Regions from separate parts of the Streptomyces sp. NBC_00122 genome, predicted to be linked through region 1. Evidence: riboswitches for the same ligand, from Rfam matches in the RefSeq annotation. Region 1 holds a riboswitch; each other region holds the start of a gene.

Region 1 (7,020 bases):
AAGGTGGAGAACCGATCACGGTTCCCGGCCATTGGTCCCGCCTCCCCTGTGTACGCACTACGCAATACGTCCCCGCACACGGTACGGGACCGAGTGCGGGGACGTACGGAAGCAAGAGCGTGATTAGCCCTTGAAGCGCGGGAAGGCGCTGCGGCCCGCGTACACCGCGGCGTCGTCGAGGATCTCCTCGATGCGCAGCAGCTGGTTGTACTTGGCGACGCGGTCCGAGCGGGCCGGGGCGCCGGTCTTGATCTGGCCGCAGTTCACGGCGACGGCGAGGTCGGCGATGGTGACGTCCTCGGTCTCACCGGAGCGGTGCGACATCATGCACTTGAAGCCGTTGCGCTGGGCCATCTCGACGGCGTCCAGGGTCTCGGTCAGCGAACCGATCTGGTTCACCTTCACGAGCAGGGCGTTCGCGGAGCCCTCCTCGATACCGCGGGCCAGGCGCTCCGGGTTGGTGACGAAGAGGTCGTCGCCGACGATCTGGACCTTGGCGCCCAGGCGGTCGGTGATGGTCTTCCAGCCGGCCCAGTCGTCCTCGAACAGCGGGTCCTCGATGGAGACCAGCGGGTACGCCTCGACGAGCTCGGCGTAGTAGTCGGTCATCTCGGCGGCCGAGCGGGACTGGCCCTCGAACTCGTACTTGCCGTCCTTGTAGAACTCGGACGCGGCGACGTCGAGGGCGAGCGCGATGTCCTTGCCCGGGGTGTAGCCGGCCTGCTTGATGGCCTCGATGATGAGGTCGAGCGCGGCGCGGTTGGACTCCAGGTTCGGGGCGAAGCCGCCCTCGTCACCGAGACCGGTGGACAGGCCCTTGGTGTGCAGGACCTTCTTGAGGGTGTGGTAGACCTCGGCACCCCAGCGCAGCGCCTCGGAGAAGGACTCCGCGCCGATCGGGGCGATCATGAACTCCTGGATGTCCACGTTGGAGTCGGCGTGCGACCCCCCGTTGAGGATGTTCATCATCGGAACGGGCAGCAGGTGCGCGTTCGGACCGCCGAGGTAGCGGAAGAGCGGAAGGTCCGAGGCCTCCGACGCGGCGTGCGCGACGGCGAGGGACACGCCGAGGATGGCGTTCGCGCCGAGGGAGCCCTTGTTGTCGGTGGCGTCCAGGTCGAACATGGCCTGGTCGATCAGACGCTGCTCGGTGGCGTCGTAGCCGACGAGCTCCGGGCCGATCTGCTCGATGACGGCGAGGACGGCCTTCTCGACACCCTTGCCCATGTAACGGTTGGGGTCACCGTCACGGAGCTCGATGGCCTCGAATGCACCGGTGGAGGCGCCGGACGGAACTGCAGCACGGCCGGTGCTGCCATCGTCGAGGCCCACCTCGACCTCGACCGTGGGGTTGCCTCGGGAGTCCAGGATTTCCCGGGCTACGACGACGTCGATGGACGGCACGAGCATCTCCTTCTGGGATGTGACGCTGGGTGTGCGGTGGCGTCAGGCCGTGGGACGGCCTGGCCGACTAGAGCCTAACCGGATCCGGGCACTCACCCTGCCGACCGCCCGGTTCCTGGGACGAAAAAGGGCCCGAATACCCCTCTTCCCGGACATAGAGGCCTCGGTGACGGGGGTTCTGCAGCCGCACACACCACCGCCCGGCGCGTGGGGGGAGACGCGCCGGGCGGTGGGGATGGTGAGCGTTGCTGCGACTCCTGCGGCTATTGCCGCAGTGTTCAGCTGAGCTTCAGCTTCTGACCCGGGAAGATCAGGTCGGCGTCCGAGACGATGTCCTTGTTCAGCTCGAAGAGCTTCTCCCAGCCGCCCTTGACGCCGTTGGCCTCGGCGATGGTGCCCAGGGTGTCTCCGGACTTGACCTCGTACGAGCCGTTGCCGGTCTTCGGGGCCGGGGCCTCGGAGCGCTCGGAGCGGGTGGTCGGGGCCGGGGCCTCGGAGCGCTTCGTCTCCTTCTTCGGCTCGGTCTTCTTCGGCTGGGTCTTCTTGGTCTCGGTCTTCTTCTCCGTCTGCTTCGGGGTTTCGGCCGCGCCGCCCCCGCTGTAGGAGGAGTTCGACAGACCCACGCCACAGGACGGCCAGGCGCCCTTGCCCTGGCCCTTGAGGACCTTCTCCGCGACGGCTATCTGCTGGGACTTCGAGGCCTGGTTGGCCTGCCCGGCGTACGCCTTGCCGCCGTACGCGGCCCAGGTGGACGACGAGAACTGCAGGCCGCCGTAGTAGCCGTTGCCCGTGTTGATGGCCCAGTTGCCGCCGGACTCGCACTGCGCGACGCGGTCCCACTCGGAGGAGGTGGCGGCACTGGCGGAGCCGGCGGCCATCAGGGGGGCGGCGACGGCCACACCGGCGACACCGGCGAGCGTGACGATGCGGGCGGTGCGCTCGATGGCGGTACCGCGGCGGTGCTTGCCCTTGCCGGAAAGCAGCATGGAGTTTCTCCTCACCGACGCCTACGAGGTGAGCTGTCGGGTTCGGGCGAGTGAGTTGCCCGGCCGTGCGACCTAGCGCACGTCTTAACCCCTAGCCGGTGGCGTGACCGTCTCTCAACGGCCGCTCCCGGCACCTACCTTGGTTCCCCCGCTCCTGCCTTCGGCGCTTGACGCGACGACTGTTCCCTCCGTCCGCCGGCAGGACTCGGCGATGCGGTCGAAGGAGCTCGCGGTGGCGAGCGATTCAGAAGGTAGACAGGTCTCCCCCCGATGTTCAACGACCGACATCGGGGGGAGACGACCCCTACTTGCGCTGCCAGTACGGGTGTTTGCGCAGGTGAGGGCGGGGTTTGCGGAAGCCCCGGGGCGAGACACGCCAGTTGACCGGAAGAGACGCATGTCTCACTTACAGAAAACGGACAATCGACTCTTTCCGGATGGCTCAAGTGTCCTTATTGCACGGTTAGATCCAGGTTCTGTCCGGGCTTGATCAGATCCGCGTTGCCGCCGATGACCTGCTCATTGGCCGCGTAGAGCCCCTTCCAGCCGCCCTTGACCCCCTTGGCATCCGCGATGGTGACCAGGCTGTCGCCCGCCTGCACGGTGTACGAGGGGGCCGACGCGGCATCAGATGCGGCCGGCGTCTCGGTCGCGGGGGCTCCGCGGTGCTTGCCGTTGCCCTCAGCTGCCGTGACGGGCGGTGCGGTGGGGCCGGTGGAGGTGCCCGGGGTGGCCGGGGCGCCCTGGGTGGCCGGTGCCGTCGGGTCCGTCGTGGCGCCAGGAGTGGTGGGGGCCGCGGGGTCGGCCGGGGTCACCGGGGGCTGGCCCGGGGTGCCGGGCGGCGTGGTGGGCGCGTTCGGGTCCACGGGGGCGGTCGGTGCGCCCGGGGCGGTCGGGGTCGGCGTCACCTCGTCCGGCGAGGGCATGACGGGCAGTCCGAGGGAGGGCGCGAGCGGGCCGTCGGGAATGACGAACGACGGGGTGGCCGACGGGCTCGGGGCGGGGGTGGGAGCGCCGAAGTCCGTGGACGGCTTCCCCTTCCCCGTGGAGGGCACGTCCTCGTCCGGCCGAGTCGGCGCCGGGCCCTTCACGGCGGAACCGCCGGGCAGGCCGGGGTCGACGACCGCGGCGGGGCTCTGCCCCTCCAGCCCGGCCGACGCCGCGCACAGCGGCCACGCCTGCGGGCCCTGGGAAGCCAGAATGCGCTCGGCCACGGCGATCTGCTGGGACCGGCTCGCGAGGTCGGGCCGCTTGGCGAAGTCGGAGCCGCCGGCGCTCTGCCACTCGTCCTGGCTGAACTGGAGGCCGCCGTACTGGCCGCTGCCGTAGTTGGCGCTCCAGCTGCCGCCGCTCTCGCATTCGGCGACCTTGTCCCACGTGGAGGTGTCGGCCGCGGAGGCGTTGGTGGCGGCAAGAAGCGGCAGTGCCAGCGCGGAGCCTGTGACTCCTGCGGTGACGACTATCGCGGGCACCTGACGGGGGCGTCTGTGACGGCCGTTCCCGGAACGCATGAGGCTGCACCTTTCGCATAACGGCTGGGTAACGGCAGAACCTAGCGGCCCTCGAACGATTGTCACAACTCGGGTCTGCTACTGACTTTCGGTCAGATGACCTTCAAATGTTTCGGGGTGTGAAGCGCACGGGTAGGGTGCGCAGACCGCGCATGATCAGACCACCGCGCCAACGCAGGTCAGTTGACGGAATGGCGAGTTCCAGATCCGGCAGACGCGTGAGCAAAGTCGCAAGCGCCGTCTTTCCTTCAAGTCGCGCGAGCGGAGCACCCAGGCAGTAGTGGATGCCGTGCCCGTATCCGAGGTGCTGGTTGTCGGTGCGCGAGAGGTCGAGGGTGTCCGGCTCGGCGAACCGCCCGGGATCGCGGTCGGCCGCCGCCAGGACGACCAGGACCGGATCCCCGGCCGCGATCGACTGCCCGCCGAGGGTCAGCGGCTCGGTGGCGAACCGCCAGGTGGCCAGCTCCACCGGGCCGTCGTAGCGCAGGAGTTCCTCGATCCCGGTCTCCAGCAGGCCGCTCTCGCCCGCGGCGAGGGAGCGCTGGAGGCGCTCGCGCTCGCCGGGGTTCATGAAGAGGGAGTGGACGCCGTTGCCGATGAGGTTCACGGTCGTCTCGAAACCGGCGAAAAGCAGGATGAAAGCCATGGCGGTGGCCTCGGCCTCCGTGAGGTGGTCGCCGTGGTCGCTCGCCCGGATCAGGTCCGAGATCAGATCATTGCCCAGATCATCCCTTTTGCGATGGATGAGTTCACCGAGATAGGTCCGCATCTGCTTCACCGAGCGGGCGACACCGCCGCGCGGTCCGCCGCCGTGCCGGATCATCATCCCGGCCCAGTCGCGGAAGTCGTCCTGGTCCTCGCGCGGTACGCCGAGCATCTCGCAGATGGCGTAGATGGGGAGCGGGAAGGCGAACTCGTGGATGAGGTCGGCCTCCCCCCTGTCCGCGAACCCGTCGATGAGGTGGTCGGTGAGCTCCTGCACGCGCGGGGTGAACTCGGCGACCCTGCGCGGGGTGAAGGCCTTCGCCACCAGCCGCCGCAGGCGGGTGTGGTCCGGCGGGTCGATGTTGAGCAGATGCGTCATCAGCTCCGCCTTGCGCTCCCCCGGGATCCCGGTCTTGCCCTTGGCGTGTCCCTCGTGGCGGTCCGGATTCTTGCTCAGCCTCTGGTCAGCCAGCGCTCGGCGGGCGTCCGCGTACCGGGTGACCAGCCAGGCCTCGACCCCGCTGGGGAGCTTGGTGCGGTGCACCGGCGCGTGCTCGCGCAGCCAGGCGTAGGCGGGGTAGGGATCGGTCGCGAACTCCCAGTCGAACAGGGTCGGTCCCCGGCGGGAAGGGGAGGTCGAAGGGGTGTCGGCGGAGGCTGCGGGGGTCTGCTCATGCACCTGCTGACCGTATCCCGGCACCCGACCCCGATCCCATATGGGTGGTTCGTCGCGGCTGTCCGTAGATCTGCCATCACTTGACCTCATCTTCTCCGACATTCCTACTTTCGGTTTTGTGGATGTGAGGATCTTGAAAAGCAGCTTCGCGGTGGTGGAGAGACGGGCCGAGCACGCGGTCAAGTTCTTCTACTCCCACCTGTTCTGGCACAACCCCGGAGTCCGTGAGCTCTTCCCGGCCTCCTTCGAGGAAATGGAGCGACAGCGGGACCGGCTCTTCGCCGCGCTCACCCACGTGATCGCCCACCTGGAGAACGAGACCCTCGTCCCCTATCTCCATGAGCTGGGCCGCGACCACCGCAAGTTCCAGGCCCGCCCCGAGCACTACGCGGCCGTGGGCGAAAGCCTGCTCGCCGCCCTCGCCGCGACCTCCGGATCGGCGTGGACCCCGACGGTGGAGAAGGCATGGAGCGAGGCGTACCAGGTGATCGCCGACACGATGACGGCCGGCGCCGCCGCGGCCGAGGACCCGCCCTGGTGGGACGCGGAGGTCGTGCGCCACCTCCAGTACGGAAAGGACATCGGCGTGCTGACCCTGGCGCCGCACGCCCCCTTCCCCTATGTACCCGGCCAGTACACGAGCGTGAGCAGCGAGCGGGTCCCGAAGACCTGGCGCACGTACTCCATCGGCAACGCACCCCGCCCGGACGGCACCCTGGACCTGCACGTCAGCCGGATCCAGCGGGGGCGGGTCAGCACCGCCCTGGTCCGCGACGTCCAGCCGGGCGAGCGCCTGCGGCTCGCCGCCGCCGGCGGGCAGCTGACCTTCCGCCGCGCGGACCGCCCGGCCAGCTTCATCGCCGCCGGGACCGGCTGGGCGCCGGTCCGGGCCATGCTGGAGGATCTCGGGAAACACCCGCCCGACCAGGACGTGCGGCTCTTCGTGGTGGGACGGGACCCGGCCCACCTCTACGACCGCCCGCTGATCGACGAGTGGGCCGCCGCCTGCGACTGGCTCGGCGTCACCTACATCACGCCCGCTCCCGGGCGGCACCGCAACCAGGCCACCGACCGGCTGGCCACCGCGCTCAGCAACCGGGCCCTGTGGCCCGACCAGGACGTCTACCTCAGCGGGCCGCCGCCGTTCGTCGAGGAGACCGCGTACCTCCTGGAGGAGCTCGGCGCCCGACCGGGCCGGATCTTCTACGACTCCGTCCCCGACGCCGGAAAGGGCCACGGCCCGAACGGCCGCCCGCTGGGCTTCGGGGAATGGTTCCTGAACCGCCCGCCGCCTCACTGGCACGACCCCGCGGGCCGCGCGCCCCGGGCCGACTGAGACGCCATACCGCTGCTGAGGGCTACTCGCCGACGCCCTCGGCCGCACGGATCGCGTCCCGGTAGACGCGGGCCGCCGCCCGCAGCGCGGTCTCGGGGTCGATCCCCTCCGCCTCGGCGCGCGCCGCCAGTTCCAGCAGCTCGTACCCGATGCCCTCACCGCGGGGCAGTTCGACGGCCACGCCGCCCGTACGCACCCGGCCCGCAAGTTTGGCCGCGAGCGCGAGGCCCGGCTGGCCCACCGGAATCCCGTCCGTGACGGACTCCCGCCGCTTCTCGGCCGCCTTGGTGCGCTGCCAGTGGGCGCTGACGTCCTCCGGAGTCTCGGCCGTCTCGTCGCCGAAGACGTGCGGGTGGCGGTGGATCAGCTTCTCCACCAGGGCCCCGGCCACGTCGTCGATGG
Region 2 (7,020 bases), 3.4 Mb from region 1:
GATGCACCCGCAGATCCACGAGATCGTGCGCCAGTTGGTCGCGAGGCGGAAGTACGTCTTCCTCTGCACCAACGCCATGCTCCTGCGCAAGAAGATCGAGAAGTTCACCCCGTCCCCGTATTTCGCCTTCGCCGTGCACATCGACGGCCTGCGCGAACGGCACGACGAGTCGGTGGCCAAGGAAGGCGTCTTCGACGAGGCGGTCGCGGCCATCAAGGAGGCGAAGAGGCGCGGGTTCCGCGTGACCACCAACTCCACTTTCTTCAACACGGACACCCCGCAGACGATCATCGAGGTTCTCAACTACCTCAATGACGACCTCCAGGTGGACGAGATGATGATCTCGCCCGCCTATGCCTACGAAAAGGCCCCCGACCAGGAGCACTTCCTCGGCGTCGAACAGACCCGTGAACTCTTCAGGAAGGCCTTCGCGGGCGGCAACCGCAGGCGCTGGCGGCTCAACCACTCACCGCTCTTCCTCGACTTCCTGGAAGGAAAGGCCGATTTCCCCTGCACGGCCTGGGCCATTCCGAATTACTCCCTCTTCGGCTGGCAGCGCCCCTGCTATCTGATGAGCGACGGCTACGTGCCCACGTACCGGGAACTGATCGACGATACCGACTGGAGCAAGTACGGCCGCGGAAAGGACCCGCGCTGCGCGAACTGCATGGCGCACTGCGGCTACGAACCCACCGCCGTCCTCGCCACCATGGGCTCCCTCAAGGAGTCCCTGCGCGCGGCCAGGGAGACGATCGGCGGCAACCGGGACAAGCCGGCATGACGGCGGTCGGACAGGGCGGGAGCGGACAGGGCCGGAGCGAACCGGGCCGGAGCGGACACGGCCCGGGCGGACACGGCCCGGGCGGCGCGGGGAAGCGTGACCGGAGCAAGGGCTTCGACCTCGGCGCCCTGCTGGCAGAGCGCGGCGGCGAGCGGTACGAACTGCACGCCCGGCACCTCAACCACCAGCTGCCCCGGATGCTGCACACCATCGGCTTCGACAAGGTCTACGAACGGGCCGAGGGCGCCCACTTCTGGGACGCCGAGGGCAACGACTACCTCGACATGCTGGCCGGGTTCGGGGTGATGGGCCTGGGCCGGCACCACCCCGTGGTCCGGCGCGCCCTGCACGACGTCCTGGACGCCCAGCTCGCCGACCTCACCCGCTTCGACTGCCAGCCGCTGCCCGGGCTGCTGGCCGAGAAGCTCCTCTCCTACAGTCCGCACCTGGACCGGGTCTTCTTCGGCAACAGCGGCACCGAGGCGGTCGAGACGGCCCTGAAATTCGCCCGGTACGCCACCGGGCGGCCCAGGATCCTCTACTGCGACCACGCCTTCCACGGGCTCACGACGGGGTCGCTCTCGGTCAACGGCGAGGGGGGCTTCCGGGACGGTTTCGCGCCGCTGCTCCCCGACACGAAGATCGCGCTGGGGGACCTGGCCGCCCTGGAGCGGGAGCTCCGGAAGGGCGACGTGGCCGCCTTCGTCGTCGAGCCGGTCCAGGGCAAGGGGGTCCTCGCCGCCCCGCCCGGATTCCTGCCCGCCGCGCAGGAGCTGCTGCGCCGGCGGGGGGCGCTGCTGATCGCGGACGAGGTGCAGACCGGCCTCGGACGTACCGGGGACTTCTACGCCTACCAGCACGAGCCGGGTGTGGAACCCGACCTGGTGTGCGTGGCCAAGGCGCTGTCGGGCGGCTATGTGCCGGTCGGCGCCACCCTGGGCAAGGACTGGATCTTCAAGAAGGTCTTCTCGTCCATGGACCGGGTCCTCGTACACTCCGCGAGCTTCGGCTCCAACGCGCAGGCGATGGCCGCCGGGCTGGCGGTGCTGTCGGTCATGGAGGACGAGGAGGTCGTGGCGAACGCCCGGGCGATGGGCGACCTGCTGCGCGGGCGGCTCGCCGCCCTGGTGGACGAGTACGAGCTGCTGCACGAGGTGCGGGGCCGTGGGCTGATGATCGGCATCGAGTTCGGCCGGCCGTCCTCGCTGGGGCTGCGCAGCCGGTGGACCGTGCTGCAGGCTGCCCGCAAGGGGCTCTTCGCGCAGATGGTCGTCGTGCCGCTGCTCCAGAAGCACCGGATCCTCACGCAGGTGTCCGGGGACCACCTCGAAGTGATCAAGCTCATCCCGCCGCTGATCGTGGACGAGCGGGACGTCGACCGGTTCGTCGGAGCCTTCCGGGACGTCATGGACGAGGCGCACGGAGGCTCGGGGCTGATGTGGGACTTCGCCAGGACCCTGGTGATGGGGGCCTCTCACGGCGGTGGCCGGGGGAAGGCCGTCGGGAACCGGTGACGGCCTGCCCCGCCGTCGTCAGTCGAGCAGCCGCTCCCGCAGCCGGCCGAGGGTCTCGGGCGTGAGCACGAGGCCCTCGGCCAGGTAGCGGTCCACGCCGCCCCAGTGCTCGTCGATGGTGTCGAAGGCCGCCTCCAGGTACTCGGCGCGGGCGTCGAAGAGCGGGGCGAGGAGCTCCATCGCCTCGGAGGAGCGGGCCTCGACCGGCTCGCCGCTGCGGCGTACCCGGTAGCGGCGGTGCGGAGCGTTCGACTCCAGGTAGTCCGCCACGATCGCCTCGCGCTCGACGCCCAGCGCGAGCAGGGTGACGGCGATCGACAGGCCCGCCCGGTCCTTGCCCGCCGCGCAGTGGAGGAGGGCGGGCACGCTGTCCTCGGCGAGGGCGTGCACCACCCGGCTGTGCTCGGCGGTGCGGTGCTTGATGATCCCGCGGTAGGAGTTCACCATCCGGGCGGCGGCCTTCCCGTCGCCCAGGATCGAGCGGAGCTGGTCGAGGTCGCCGTCGCGGACCATCTTCCAGAACTCCCGGCCGTCGGCCGGATCCGAGAGCGGGATGTTGACGTTCCGTACGCCGGGCAGTTCGACGTCCGGCCCCTCCAGGGCGTGGTCGGCGTTGTTGCGGAAGTCGAAGACGGTGTGGAGGCCGAGCGAGGCGAGGAACTCTGCGTCGGTTTCGGTGGCATGCGCAAGATGTCCACTTCGGAACAGTCGTCCCGTCTTGACCCTTCTCCCGCCGGAAGTCGGCAATCCGCCCACATCGCGGAAATTGCGCACTCCGGACAGTTCCGGCTCCTGTATCTGCTGGGTCACGGGAACTCCTCCGCTTCGTAGTGGGCCATCTGTCCTAATTGAGGTACTTGGCGCCAACTTGCCATAAACAGCGGCGAGATCGGACGCGGCCCCGTGAGCCAGATCATACGGTGACCGTGCGTGCCTGATCGCGAAAGCCGAAGGGCCCGGCCGGAGGGGTCGTTGGCGGCGGGGAATGGACGCAGGGTGACCGGAATTCCGTCGGTCCCTCATCCCTGTTATTGCGTCAGGGAATTCACGGCTTGTTGCGTACGGCCTTATGGGATTACCTTCGCGATCGATCCGGGTGGACCGCCGAATCCTGCCGCCGCCCGGGAAACCGCACTCGACTATTCACGCGCGCGGCAGGAGCGGGGGAACCAGGTAAGCCGCTGTTCCGGATCTTTTCCGGGACTGCTCGGGGTGAAGTCGTTCATGTTCCGTTCATGGACAGCCGGACATCTCCAGTCCGAACCCGACAGCTCACCTCGCAGGCGACGGAGAGGAATTCGCCATGTCCGCAAAGGGTAAGCACCGCCGTCCCAAGTCCCGTTCCATGTTCCGCGGCCTCGCTGTCGCGGGCACCGGCGGTGCGGCGCTCGCGCTGCCCCTGCTGGGGGCCGCCGGCGCCCAGGCGGCCGGCGCCCCGGCCGCCGCGCCGGCCGCGGCCCCCGCCGTGGCGCCGCAGGTTCCCCTCTCGCTCCAGGCCGCCCCGACCGCCGCCGTGGAGACCGCGCCGACCGTCTACACGGTCGTGCCCGGCGACTACCTCTCCAAGATCGCCGCGGAGCGTCACCTCTCCGGTGGCTGGTATCAGCTGTACGCCGACAACCGCGAGGCCGTCGGCACCAACCCCTCCCTCATCCACCCGGGCCTGAAGCTGACCCTCGGCGCGGCGGCCGCGGCCGAGTCCGCCCCCGCCGCCCCGGCCCAGGACCCGGCTCCCAGGGCAGCTGCGAAGCCCGCTCCGAAGCAGGCTCCGAAGCGGGCTCCGAAGCAGGCTCCGAAGCCCGCCCAGAAGGCCGCCCCGGCGCAGCGGGAATCCGCCGCCGAGGCGCCGGCCGCGCAGCAGTCGGCCTCCGGCTTCGTGGCCCCGGTGAGCGGCGGGATCTCCACCCAGTACAAGGTCGCGGGCAGCATGTGGTCCTCCGGCTACCACACCGGCGTCGACTTCATCGCCAGCTCCGGCACCACCGTCAAGGCCGTCGGCGCGGGCACCGTGATCTCGGCCGGCTGGGCCGGCGCGTACGGCAACGAGGTCATCATCCAGCACGCGGACGGCACCTACTCGCAGTACGGACACCTCTCCGTGCTGTCCGTCTCGGCGGGTCAGAGCGTCACCGGCGGCCAGAGCATCGGCCTCTCCGGCTCCACCGGCAACTCGACCGGCCCGCACCTCCACTTCGAGATCCGCACGGGCCCGTCCTACGGCTCGGACATCGACCCGCTCGCCTACCTCCGCTCGAAGGGCGTGAGCATCTGACGGCACCCGCCGTCGCAACACCGGCGTGCGTGAGGCCGGGGCCCGAGGGGGGTCCCGGCCTCACGTGTACCTATTCCTTATCCCCCGCGTGGTAAAGATCACGGTCCGTCAACCCCTGCTTACGTTGGCGTAGGTCGTGTACGGGAGTGAAGGATGTCGTCTCGTGGCAGCGACGACGACGACACTCAAGACCATCGGCTCGTACGCGGCGATCGGGGACAGCTTCACCGAGGGCGTGGGGGACCCGGGACCCGGGGATTCTTTTCTCGGCTGGGCGGACCGGCTCGCCGTGCTCCTGGCCGACCGGCGTGACGAGCACGACTTCCGGTACGCGAACCTGGCCGTGCGCGGCCGGCTCCTCGACCAGATCGTGGCGGAACAGGTCCCGCGGGCCAAGGAGCTCGCGCCCGACCTCGTGACCTTCTGCGCGGGCGGCAACGACATCATCCGGCCGGGCAGCGACCCCGACGACGTGGCGGAGCGGTTCGAGGCGGCCGTCGCCGACCTCACCGGGGCCGTCGGCCACGTCATGATCACCACCGGCTTCGACACCCGGGGCGTGCCGGTCCTCAAGCACCTGAGGGGCAAGGTGGCGACGTACAGCGCGCACGTCCGCGCGATCGCCGACCGCTACGACTGCCCGGTGCTCGACCTCTGGTCGCTGAAATCCGTACAGGACCGGCGGGCTTGGGACGCCGACCGGCTGCACCTGTCGCCCGAGGGGCACACGCGGGTCGCGCTGCGCGCCGCCCAGGTGCTGGGGCTGGAGGTGCCCGCCGACCCCGACCAGCCGTGGCCGCCGGAGCGGCCGCGCGGCTCGGTGGACGTGACCCGGGACAACATCCAGTGGGCGCGCGAGCACCTGGCGCCGTGGATCGGCCGACGGCTGCGCGGGGAGTCCTCCGGGGACCACGTGGAGGCGAAGCGGCCCGACCTGCTTCCTTTGTAGGAGGCGGCCGGCGGCGTGGACGGGGTCCGCAAGCGGAATCCTTCGGGGCACGTGTGCGTTGGGATGGTCGTAGAACGACGACCGTCCTGACCCCACCCTCCCAGGAGGCGCTTTGACCGGCTCCCGTCCCCTGCGTCCACGGCTTCGCGCCCTGCGGCCCGAAGCCTTCGGCGCGGACCCGTCCGGCGCCCGGCTGGAGCGGATCCGCCGCTCGCCGAACTTCGCCGACGGCGTCTTCCAGAATCCGGTCGGGGCCCGGACCAGGCCTTCGGGGTCGATGGCGGAGTTCGCCAAGATCTACTTCCACAAGGAGCAGCGGCTCCGGCGCAATCCCGGCGCGCCGATCCCCGTGTACCCGACGACCCTCGCGGAGCTGGCGAAGCCGCCCGTGAGCGGACTGCGGCTCACCTGGATGGGACATTCCAGCGTGCTCGCCGAGATCGACGGCCGGCGGGTGCTCTTCGACCCGGTGTGGGGCGAGCGGTGCTCCCCTTTCCCCTTCGCCGGCCCCAAGCGGCTGCACCCCGTGCCGGTGCCGCTGGCCTCGCTGGGGACGGCCGACGTGGTGGTCATCTCGCACGACCACTACGACCACCTCGACCTGCCGACGATCAAGGCGCTGGCCGGTACCGACACGGTCTTCGCCGTCCCGCTGGGCGTTGGCGCGCACCTGGAGCGCTGGGGCGTACCGGCCGACCGGCTGCGTGAGCTGGACTGGAACGAGAACACGGAGGTCGCCGGGCTCTCGCTGACGGCGACCCCCGCCCGGCACTTCTGCGGACGCGGGCTGCGCAACCAGCAGAACACCCTGTGGGCCTCCTGGGTCGTCGCGGGCGACGAGCACCGCATCTACCACAGCGGGGACACCGGCTACTTCCCCGGCTTCAAGGAGATCGGGGCCGAGCACGGGCCGTTCGACGCCACGATGATCCAGATCGGGGCCTACTCGGAGTACTGGCCCGACATCCACATGACGCCCGAGGAGGGCATGCGCGCCCACCTCGACCTGCAGGGCGGCGCCCCGCACGGCACGATGCTGCCGATCCACTGGGGCACCTTCAACCTGGCCCTCCACCCGTGGGACGAGCCGGGCGAGGGCACCGTGGCCGCGGCCGAGGACACCGGATCGGCGATCGCCCTGCCGATCCCGGGCCAGCCGTTCGAACCGGGCTCGGCCGATGCCCCGGCGGAGCCCTGGTGGCGGCCGTTCGTGACGGGCGCCGCGGCCGCCCCGGCCGGGACCCCGCGTCCGATCACGACCGGGCGGCCGCAGGCCGTGATCCACGAGGAGCCCGAGGCCGTCGGGTCCTGACGGCCCGCGGCTCGCCGCCGGGCGGCCCCGTCCCAGGCGGGGCCGGGGCCGCCCGGCGCGGGCCGTCGCCGGTCCTCGACCGAGGCGGCCCGGCGGATTCGGGCGGCTGTACGAGCGCTCCACCGGGAGCGGGAAGCACCCCCGCGAACTTCCCCAACTGGCCGTCCGGCGCGGGACGGTGCGGTCTAGCGT
Region 3 (7,020 bases), 2.5 Mb from region 1:
TGCGGCGCGCCGTCACGTTCTCCACCGCCACCGTCGCGCGGATCTTGAAGGTGCCGCGGCCGTTCGCGTAGGCGTCCTTGATGCCCGAGAGCCCGACGATCCGGCCGCCCGTGGGCAGGTCGGGACCCGGCACGAAGCGCATCAGCGCCTCCAGGTCCGCGTGCGGGTAGCGGATCAGGTGGCGGGCGGCCGCGATGACCTCGCCGAGGTTGTGCGGAGGCATGTTGGTGGCCATGCCGACCGCGATCCCGGACGCGCCGTTGACCAGCAGGTTCGGGTACGCGGCGGGCAGCGCGACCGGCTCCCGCTCCTGGCCGTCGTAGTTGGCGGTGAAGTCGACGGTGTCCTCGTCGATCGACTCCGTCATCAGCGACGTGGCGTCGGCCATCTTGCACTCGGTGTAACGCATCGCGGCCGGCGGGTCGTCGTTGCCGAGCGAACCGAAGTTGCCGTGGCCGTCGACCAGCGGCAGCCGCATCGAGAAGGGCTGGGCCATGCGCACGAGGGCGTCGTAGATCGACGCGTCACCGTGCGGGTGGAGCTTGCCCATGACCTCGCCGACGACGCGGGCGCACTTCACGTACCCGCGGTCGGGGCGCAGACCCATCTCGTTCATCTGGTACACGATGCGGCGGTGCACCGGCTTCATGCCGTCCCGGGCGTCGGGCAGGGCACGGGAGTAGATCACCGAGTACGCGTACTCGAGGAAGGAGCCCTGCATTTCGTCGACGACGTCGATGTCGAGGATCCTCTCCTCGAAATCCTCCGGCGGCGGGGTCTTCGTGCTGCGGCGGGCCATCGCTGCGCGGCTCCTTAACCAAGAATGAGTGTGCTGGGGGTCTGACGCGGACCATTGTGGCCCGAGGCACCGACAACGCCGACTCCGACCCAGGGTGTGACCCGGGAACTTATCCGGCGGCCGACGCGCTTGCATACAGTGGCAGGTCTGACAGAAATCTCTGCATCGCGATCGAAGGGACCACATGCCCATGGGTCACACGGCCACAGCCCAGGCCGGCTCCGGCGGCCTGACAGCAACCGAACACCGGCTGGCCAACGGCTTGCGCGTGGTGCTTTCCGAGGACCACCTGACCCCGGTCGCCGCGGTCTGCCTCTGGTACGACGTCGGCTCGCGCCACGAAGTCAAGGGGCGAACCGGCCTGGCTCACCTCTTCGAGCACCTGATGTTCCAGGGCTCGGCGAGCGTACCGGGCAACGGGCACTTCGAGCTGGTCCAGGGCGCCGGCGGCTCCCTGAACGGCACCACCAGCTTCGAGCGCACCAACTACTTCGAGACGATGCCGACCCACCAGCTGGAGCTCGCGCTGTGGCTGGAGGCGGACCGCATGGGCTCGCTGCTGGCCGCCCTGGACGACGAGTCCATGGAGAACCAGCGCGACGTCGTCAAGAACGAGCGCCGCCAGCGGTACGACAACGTCCCGTACGGCACGGCCTTCGAGAAGCTGACCGCCCTCGCGTACCCCGAGGGCCACCCGTACCACCACACGCCGATCGGCTCCATGGCCGATCTGGACGCCGCGTCCCTGGAGGACGCGCGCGCCTTCTTCCGTACGTACTACGCGCCCAACAACGCGGTGCTGTCGGTGGTCGGCGACATCGACCCGGCGCGCACGCTCGACTGGATCGAGAAGTACTTCGGCACCATCCCCGCGCACGACGGCAAGCAGCCGCCCCGTGACGGCTCGCTGCCCGACGTCATCGGCCGGGAGCTGCGCGAGGAGATCGTCGAGGAGGTCCCGGCGCGTGCCCTGATGGCCGCCTACCGGCTCCCGCACGACGGCACCCGCGAGTGCGACGCCGCCGACGTGGCGCTGACCGTCCTCGGCGGCGGCGAGTCCTCGAGGCTCCACAACCGCCTGGTACGCCGCGACCAGACGGCCGTCGCGGCCGGCTTCGGCATGCTGCGCCTGGCCGGCGCGCCCTCCCTGGGCTGGCTGGACGTCAAGACCTCCGGCGGCGTCGAGGTGCCCGACATCGAAGCGGCCGTGGACGAGGAGCTCGCGCGGTTCGCCGCCGAGGGCCCGACGGCCGAGGAGATGGAGCGCGCCCAGGCGCAGCTGGAGCGGGAGTGGCTGGACCGGCTGAGCACGGTCGCGGGCCGCGCCGACGAACTGTGCCGCTTCGCGGTGCTCTTCGGCGACCCGCAGCTGGCCCTGACCGCCGTCCAGCGCGTCCTCGCCGTCACCGCCGAGGAAGTGCAGGCCGTGGCCGCGGCCCGGCTGCGCCCGGACAACCGTGCCGTGTTGGTCTACGAGCCGATCGGCGCGGACGCCGACGCCGACGAGTCCGACGAGAACGACGCGAACGAGAACGAAGGGGCGGAGCAGTGAGCGACACCGCAGCCGTCACGATGACCTTCCACCCGCGCCCGCAGGCCGGTGAACCGCAGCCGTGGGCCTTCCCGGCCCCCGACCGCTCGGTCCTGGCCAACGGCCTGACCCTGCTGCGCTGCCACCGCCCGGGCCAGCAGGTGATCGCGGTCGAGGTCAACCTCGCCGCCCCGCTGGACGCCGAGCCCGAGGGCCTGGACGGCGTGGCCACCATCATGGCCCGCGCCCTGTCCGAGGGCACCGACAAGCACTCCGCCGAGGAGTTCGCGGCCGAGCTGGAGCGCTGCGGCGCCACCCTCGACGCGCACGCCGACCACCCGGGCCTGCGGGTCTCCCTGGAGGTCCCGGCCTCCCGGCTGCCCAAGGCGCTCGGCCTGCTCGCCGAGGCCCTGCGCGCGCCGGCCTTCGCCGATGCCGAGGTCGACCGCCTGGTGCGCAACCGGCTCGACGAGATCCCGCACGAGCTGGCCAATCCGCAGCGCCGCGCCGCCAAGCAGCTCTCCAAGGAGCTGTTCCCGGCCTCCCTGCGGATGTCCCGCCCGCGCCAGGGCACCGAGGAGACGGTCGCGCGGATCGACTCCGCGGCCGTACGCGCCTTCTACGAGGCCCACGTACGCCCCGCCACGGCCACCGCGGTGGTCGTCGGCGACCTGACCGGCATCGACCTGGACGCCGTTGTCGCGGACACCCTGGGCGCCTGGACGGGCGGTACCGCCGAGCCCCTCCCGGTGCCGCCGGTGACCGCCGACGACACCGGCCGCGTGGTCATCGTGGACCGGCCCGGCGCGGTCCAGACGCAGCTGCTGATCGGCCGGATCGGGCCGGACCGGCACGAGCGGGTCTGGGCGGCCCAGGTGCTCGGCACCTACTGCCTGGGCGGCACGCTGACCTCCCGCCTGGACAAGGTGCTGCGCGAGGAGAAGGGGTACACCTACGGCGTGCGCTCCTTCGGCCAGGTGCTGCGCTCGACCGCCGACGGCAAGGGCGCCTCGATGCTCGCCATCAGCGGCTCCGTGGACACCCCGAACACCGGCCCGGCGCTGGAGGACCTCTGGGAGGTGCTGCGCACCCTCGCGGAGGGCGGCCTGACCGATGCCGAACGGGACGTGGCGGTGCAGAACTTGGTGGGCGTGGCCCCGCTGAAGTTCGAGACGGCGGCCTCGGTCGCCGGAACCCTCGCGGACCAGGTCGAGCAGGAGCTGCCGGACGACTACCAGGCGCAGTTGTACGCGCAGCTGGCCGAAACCGGGACGGTGGAGGCGACTTCGGCGGTCGTGAAGGCCTTCCCGGCGGACCGGCTGGTCACCATCCTGGTCGGCGACGCCGCGCAGATCGAGGCGCCGGTGCGCGCCCTCGGGATCGGCGAGGTGAGCGTCGTCACCAACTGACGGCGGCAGTCGGTCGACTGGCCGATTCACGCAGGGCCCTGGCGGGCTTGTCCGCCAGGGCCCTTTTGTCCGTTTGGTGGTGAGGTTGCTTTTATGTGGTGTGGCGTACGCAACAAAAAGGCGTGTCTGTTTGGCGATTGACTGATGATCCGCCTAGCGTCACTCGTGCTGTCCGTCAGTCGTACCCGTCGCATCCGCGGCACCGGGCAGCGATCGCCGAGTCCCCGTCAGGCGCGAGCCTGGGGAGCCGGGGACCCACATGTGTCCCTGGGGTGAATCGGACCGCCTCGCCAGAGGGGGCCCGTAGGAGACCTTCCTGCTCCGAACCCGTCAGCTAACCCGGTAGGCGAGAAGGAAGGAAAGGATCAACCCCTTCATGGCGTTTGGCAGTCGTCCCGCCGGCTCCGGTAAGCACCGTGGTTCCAGCCGTCTGAGCCGCAAGACCGCCGGCTACGCCGGCATAGCCGCCCTCGCCACCACTGGTGTCGTCGGCTCCCTCGCCGCTCCGGCCTTCGCCGCGGACAACAGCGACCACCAGTCGCCCCAGGACAACGCTCTCGGCGCCGTGGTCGTCGCCGAGGACCTCCAGGACGACATCCAGGACCAGGCCGCGTCCCAGCACCGCGCTGCCGAGCACGCGGCCGCCCAGGCTCAGGCCGAGGCCGACGCCAAGCAGCGGGCCGCCGAGGCCAAGCGCTTCGCCGAGGCCAAGGCGAAGGCCGAGCGCGAAGCCGCCGAGCGCGCGGCCCGCGAGGAGGAGCGCAAGCGCCTCAACACCTTCGTCGCACCGGTCGACGGCTCGTACGTCAGCACGCAGTACAAGGCGGGCGGCGGCATGTGGTCCTCCGGCAGCCACACCGGCATCGACTTCCACGCCGCCTCCGGCACCACCGTCCACGCGGTCGGCGCGGGCGTCGTGGTCGAGGCCGGCTGGGGCGGCGCGTACGGCAACAACGTCGTCATCAAGCACAACGACGGTACGTACACCCAGTACGGGCACATGTCCTCGCTGAGCGTTTCCGTCGGCGAGCAGGTCACCCCCGGCCAGCAGATCGGCCTGTCGGGCTCCACCGGCAACTCCAGCGGCCCGCACCTGCACTTCGAGGCCCGCACCGGCTCGCAGTACGGCTCGGACATCGACCCGATCGCGTACCTGCGCTCGCACGACGTCAGCCTCTGACGCGCACCGCACCGCTTCACCGAAGGCCCCGGCTCCCCGAGCCGGGGCCTTCGCGCTGCTCCGGCGGGCAAATGTTTCGCATTTCCGAGCGCTCTCGGAAATTATCGTGTGTTGCAATAGAGTCGAGTTGCGCACATGCGCGTCCAATGAGCGTGGCAGTCAGAAATAGCGGAGGTTCGGTCTTGCGTATTCCTGCGCACGCGGTATGCACGGCAATCCGCGACGACATCGTCTCCGGGGTCTTCGAACCTGGCGGCAGGCTGACCGAGGAAGTGCTGGCCCGCCGGTACGGAGTCTCGCGCGTCCCGGTCCGCGAGGCGCTGCGGACCCTGGAGTCCGAGGGGTTCGTGACCACGCGGCGCCACGCGGGCGCCTGTGTGGCCGAGCCGACCGAGCAGGAGGCCGCCGACCTCCTGGAGGTGCGGATGCTGCTGGAGCCCCTGGCGGCCGCCAGGGCGGCCCGGCGGCGCACCGAGGCCCACCTCAAGGTGCTGCGCGGGCTGGTCAGGCTGGGCCAGGAGCGGGCCAGGCGGGGCCAGGGCGAGGATCTGCGGTCCCTGGGCGGCTGGTTCCACGAGACGCTCGCGCAGGCCTCCGGGAGTCCCGGGCTGGTCGCCCTGCTCACGCAGATGCGGCACAAGGTGGCGTGGATGTACGTGGTGGAGGCGCCGGCCCGGCCGGTGGAGTCATGGGCGGAGCACGGGGCGATCGTGGACGCGGTGGCGCGCGGGGACGCGGAGCGGGCCCGGGCGCTGACGGCGGTCCACGCCGACCGGGCGACGGCCGCGCACCGGCCGCGGCTCCGGCCGACGGTGAGCACTTCGCAACCTTCCGTAAACATGGCGAGCGGCCGGCATTAACAGGGCCCGTATACAAAGGGACGTATCCGGGCGCCGCTGCCGGGATTTCCGGGGTGCGTGAATTTGTTGCGCGCCGAATTCCCGTGGAGTCGGATTCCCGCGCCGGCGCATTTCCGGGCTGCCGCATTTCCGGGCTGCCGCATTTTCGTGGCGCCGAATTCGCCGTGCCCGCAGCGCTGCCGTGTTTTCGCGTGCCGTATTCCGTGAAGCCGGGGGGAACCGGGTGAAGCCGGATGGAGCTGGGCGGAGCTGGGTGGACCCGCGAACGCCGGAGCCGCGGCCCCGGGGTGGTGGGGGCCGCGGCTCCGGCGGGTGTACCGCGTGGGTCGAACCCGAAGGGTCAGACGGTCTCGGGGAGCTCCTCGAGACCCTCGGCGACCAGCTTCGCGAGGCGGTCCAGTGCGACCTCCGCGCCGTCGGCCTCGGAGGCGAGGACGATCTCCTCGCCGCCCTGGGCGCCCAGGCCCAGAACCGCCAGCATGGAAGCGGCGTTGACGGGGTCGCCGCCGGCCTTGGCGATGGTCACCGGGACGCCGGAAGCGGTCGTCGCGCGGACGAAGATCGAGGCGGGACGAGCGTGCAGGCCCTCGGCCCAGCCGACGTTGACGCGGCGCTCTGCCATGGTGATGCCCTTCAGGTTCTTACGGTTGTCTAGACCAGTCTCTCACGACGCCCGGAATGCTCCGACCGGCCTTCGGCTCGGATCTCCCGCCGTTCGGCCTCCCCCAGCTTGCACCGTTTTGCCCCAGCCTGCCTAATGCGCCGCGCGAGCGCTGCCGGGCCGTTCCCGGCCGTAAGGTAGGCCCATGACCACCGAGTCGGACCCCTCGTACCCGGCCCACTGGGAAGCGGACGTCGTCCTGCGTGACGGCGGCACCGCCCGGATCAGGCCCATCACCACCGCGGACGCGGGCCGGCTGGTCAGCTTCTACGAGCAGGTCTCCGACGAGTCGAAGTACTACCGCTTCTTCGCTCCCTACCCCCGGCTCTCCGACCGCGACGTGCACCGGTTCACGCATCACGACTACGTGGACCGGGTCGGCCTCGCGGCGACCATCGGCGGGGAGTTCATCGGCACCGTCCGCTACGACCGCATCGGCTCCGACGGCCGGCCCGCCACCGCCCCCGCCGACGAGGCCGAGGTCGCCTTCCTCGTCCAGGACGCCCACCAGGGCCGCGGAGTGGCCTCCGCGCTGCTCGAACACATCGGCGCGGTGGCCCGCGAGCGCGGCATCCGCCGG

What was found. A riboswitch is a leader RNA that binds a small molecule or an ion and turns the genes downstream of it on or off. The one in region 1 is predicted to bind cyclic di-AMP.
Region 2: another riboswitch for cyclic di-AMP. It lies ahead of OG737_RS26735 (peptidoglycan DD-metalloendopeptidase family protein); the one in region 1 lies ahead of OG737_RS11230 (transglycosylase family protein).
Region 3: another riboswitch for cyclic di-AMP. It lies ahead of OG737_RS23195 (M23 family metallopeptidase); the one in region 1 lies ahead of OG737_RS11230 (transglycosylase family protein).

What each region holds. Positions count from the first base shown of each region.
Region 1 is NZ_CP108191.1:2,391,454-2,398,473, forward strand. It holds gene OG737_RS11220 (septum formation initiator family protein) at 1-32, opposite strand, end outside; gene eno (phosphopyruvate hydratase) at 124-1,410, opposite strand; gene OG737_RS11230 (transglycosylase family protein) at 1,683-2,390, opposite strand; cyclic di-AMP (ydaO/yuaA leader) riboswitch at 2,394-2,566, opposite strand; gene OG737_RS11235 (transglycosylase family protein) at 2,843-3,901, opposite strand; gene OG737_RS11240 (cytochrome P450) at 4,005-5,285, opposite strand; gene OG737_RS11245 (globin domain-containing protein) at 5,407-6,618, shown strand; gene OG737_RS11250 (nucleoside triphosphate pyrophosphohydrolase) at 6,641-7,020, opposite strand, start outside.
Region 2 is NZ_CP108191.1:5,787,281-5,794,300, forward strand. It holds gene hpnH (adenosyl-hopene transferase HpnH) at 1-781, shown strand, start outside; gene OG737_RS26725 (aspartate aminotransferase family protein) at 778-2,295, shown strand; gene OG737_RS26730 (tyrosine-protein phosphatase) at 2,314-3,105, opposite strand; cyclic di-AMP (ydaO/yuaA leader) riboswitch at 3,422-3,594, shown strand; gene OG737_RS26735 (peptidoglycan DD-metalloendopeptidase family protein) at 3,599-4,567, shown strand; gene OG737_RS26740 (SGNH/GDSL hydrolase family protein) at 4,731-5,516, shown strand; gene OG737_RS26745 (MBL fold metallo-hydrolase) at 5,629-6,828, shown strand.
Region 3 is NZ_CP108191.1:4,895,257-4,902,276, forward strand. It holds gene OG737_RS23180 (DNA topoisomerase (ATP-hydrolyzing) subunit A) at 1-799, opposite strand, end outside; gene OG737_RS23185 (pitrilysin family protein) at 990-2,351, shown strand; gene OG737_RS23190 (pitrilysin family protein) at 2,372-3,739, shown strand; cyclic di-AMP (ydaO/yuaA leader) riboswitch at 3,944-4,102, shown strand; gene OG737_RS23195 (M23 family metallopeptidase) at 4,116-4,919, shown strand; gene OG737_RS23200 (GntR family transcriptional regulator) at 5,102-5,779, shown strand; gene OG737_RS23205 (HPr family phosphocarrier protein) at 6,120-6,401, opposite strand; gene OG737_RS23210 (GNAT family N-acetyltransferase) at 6,586-7,020, shown strand, end outside.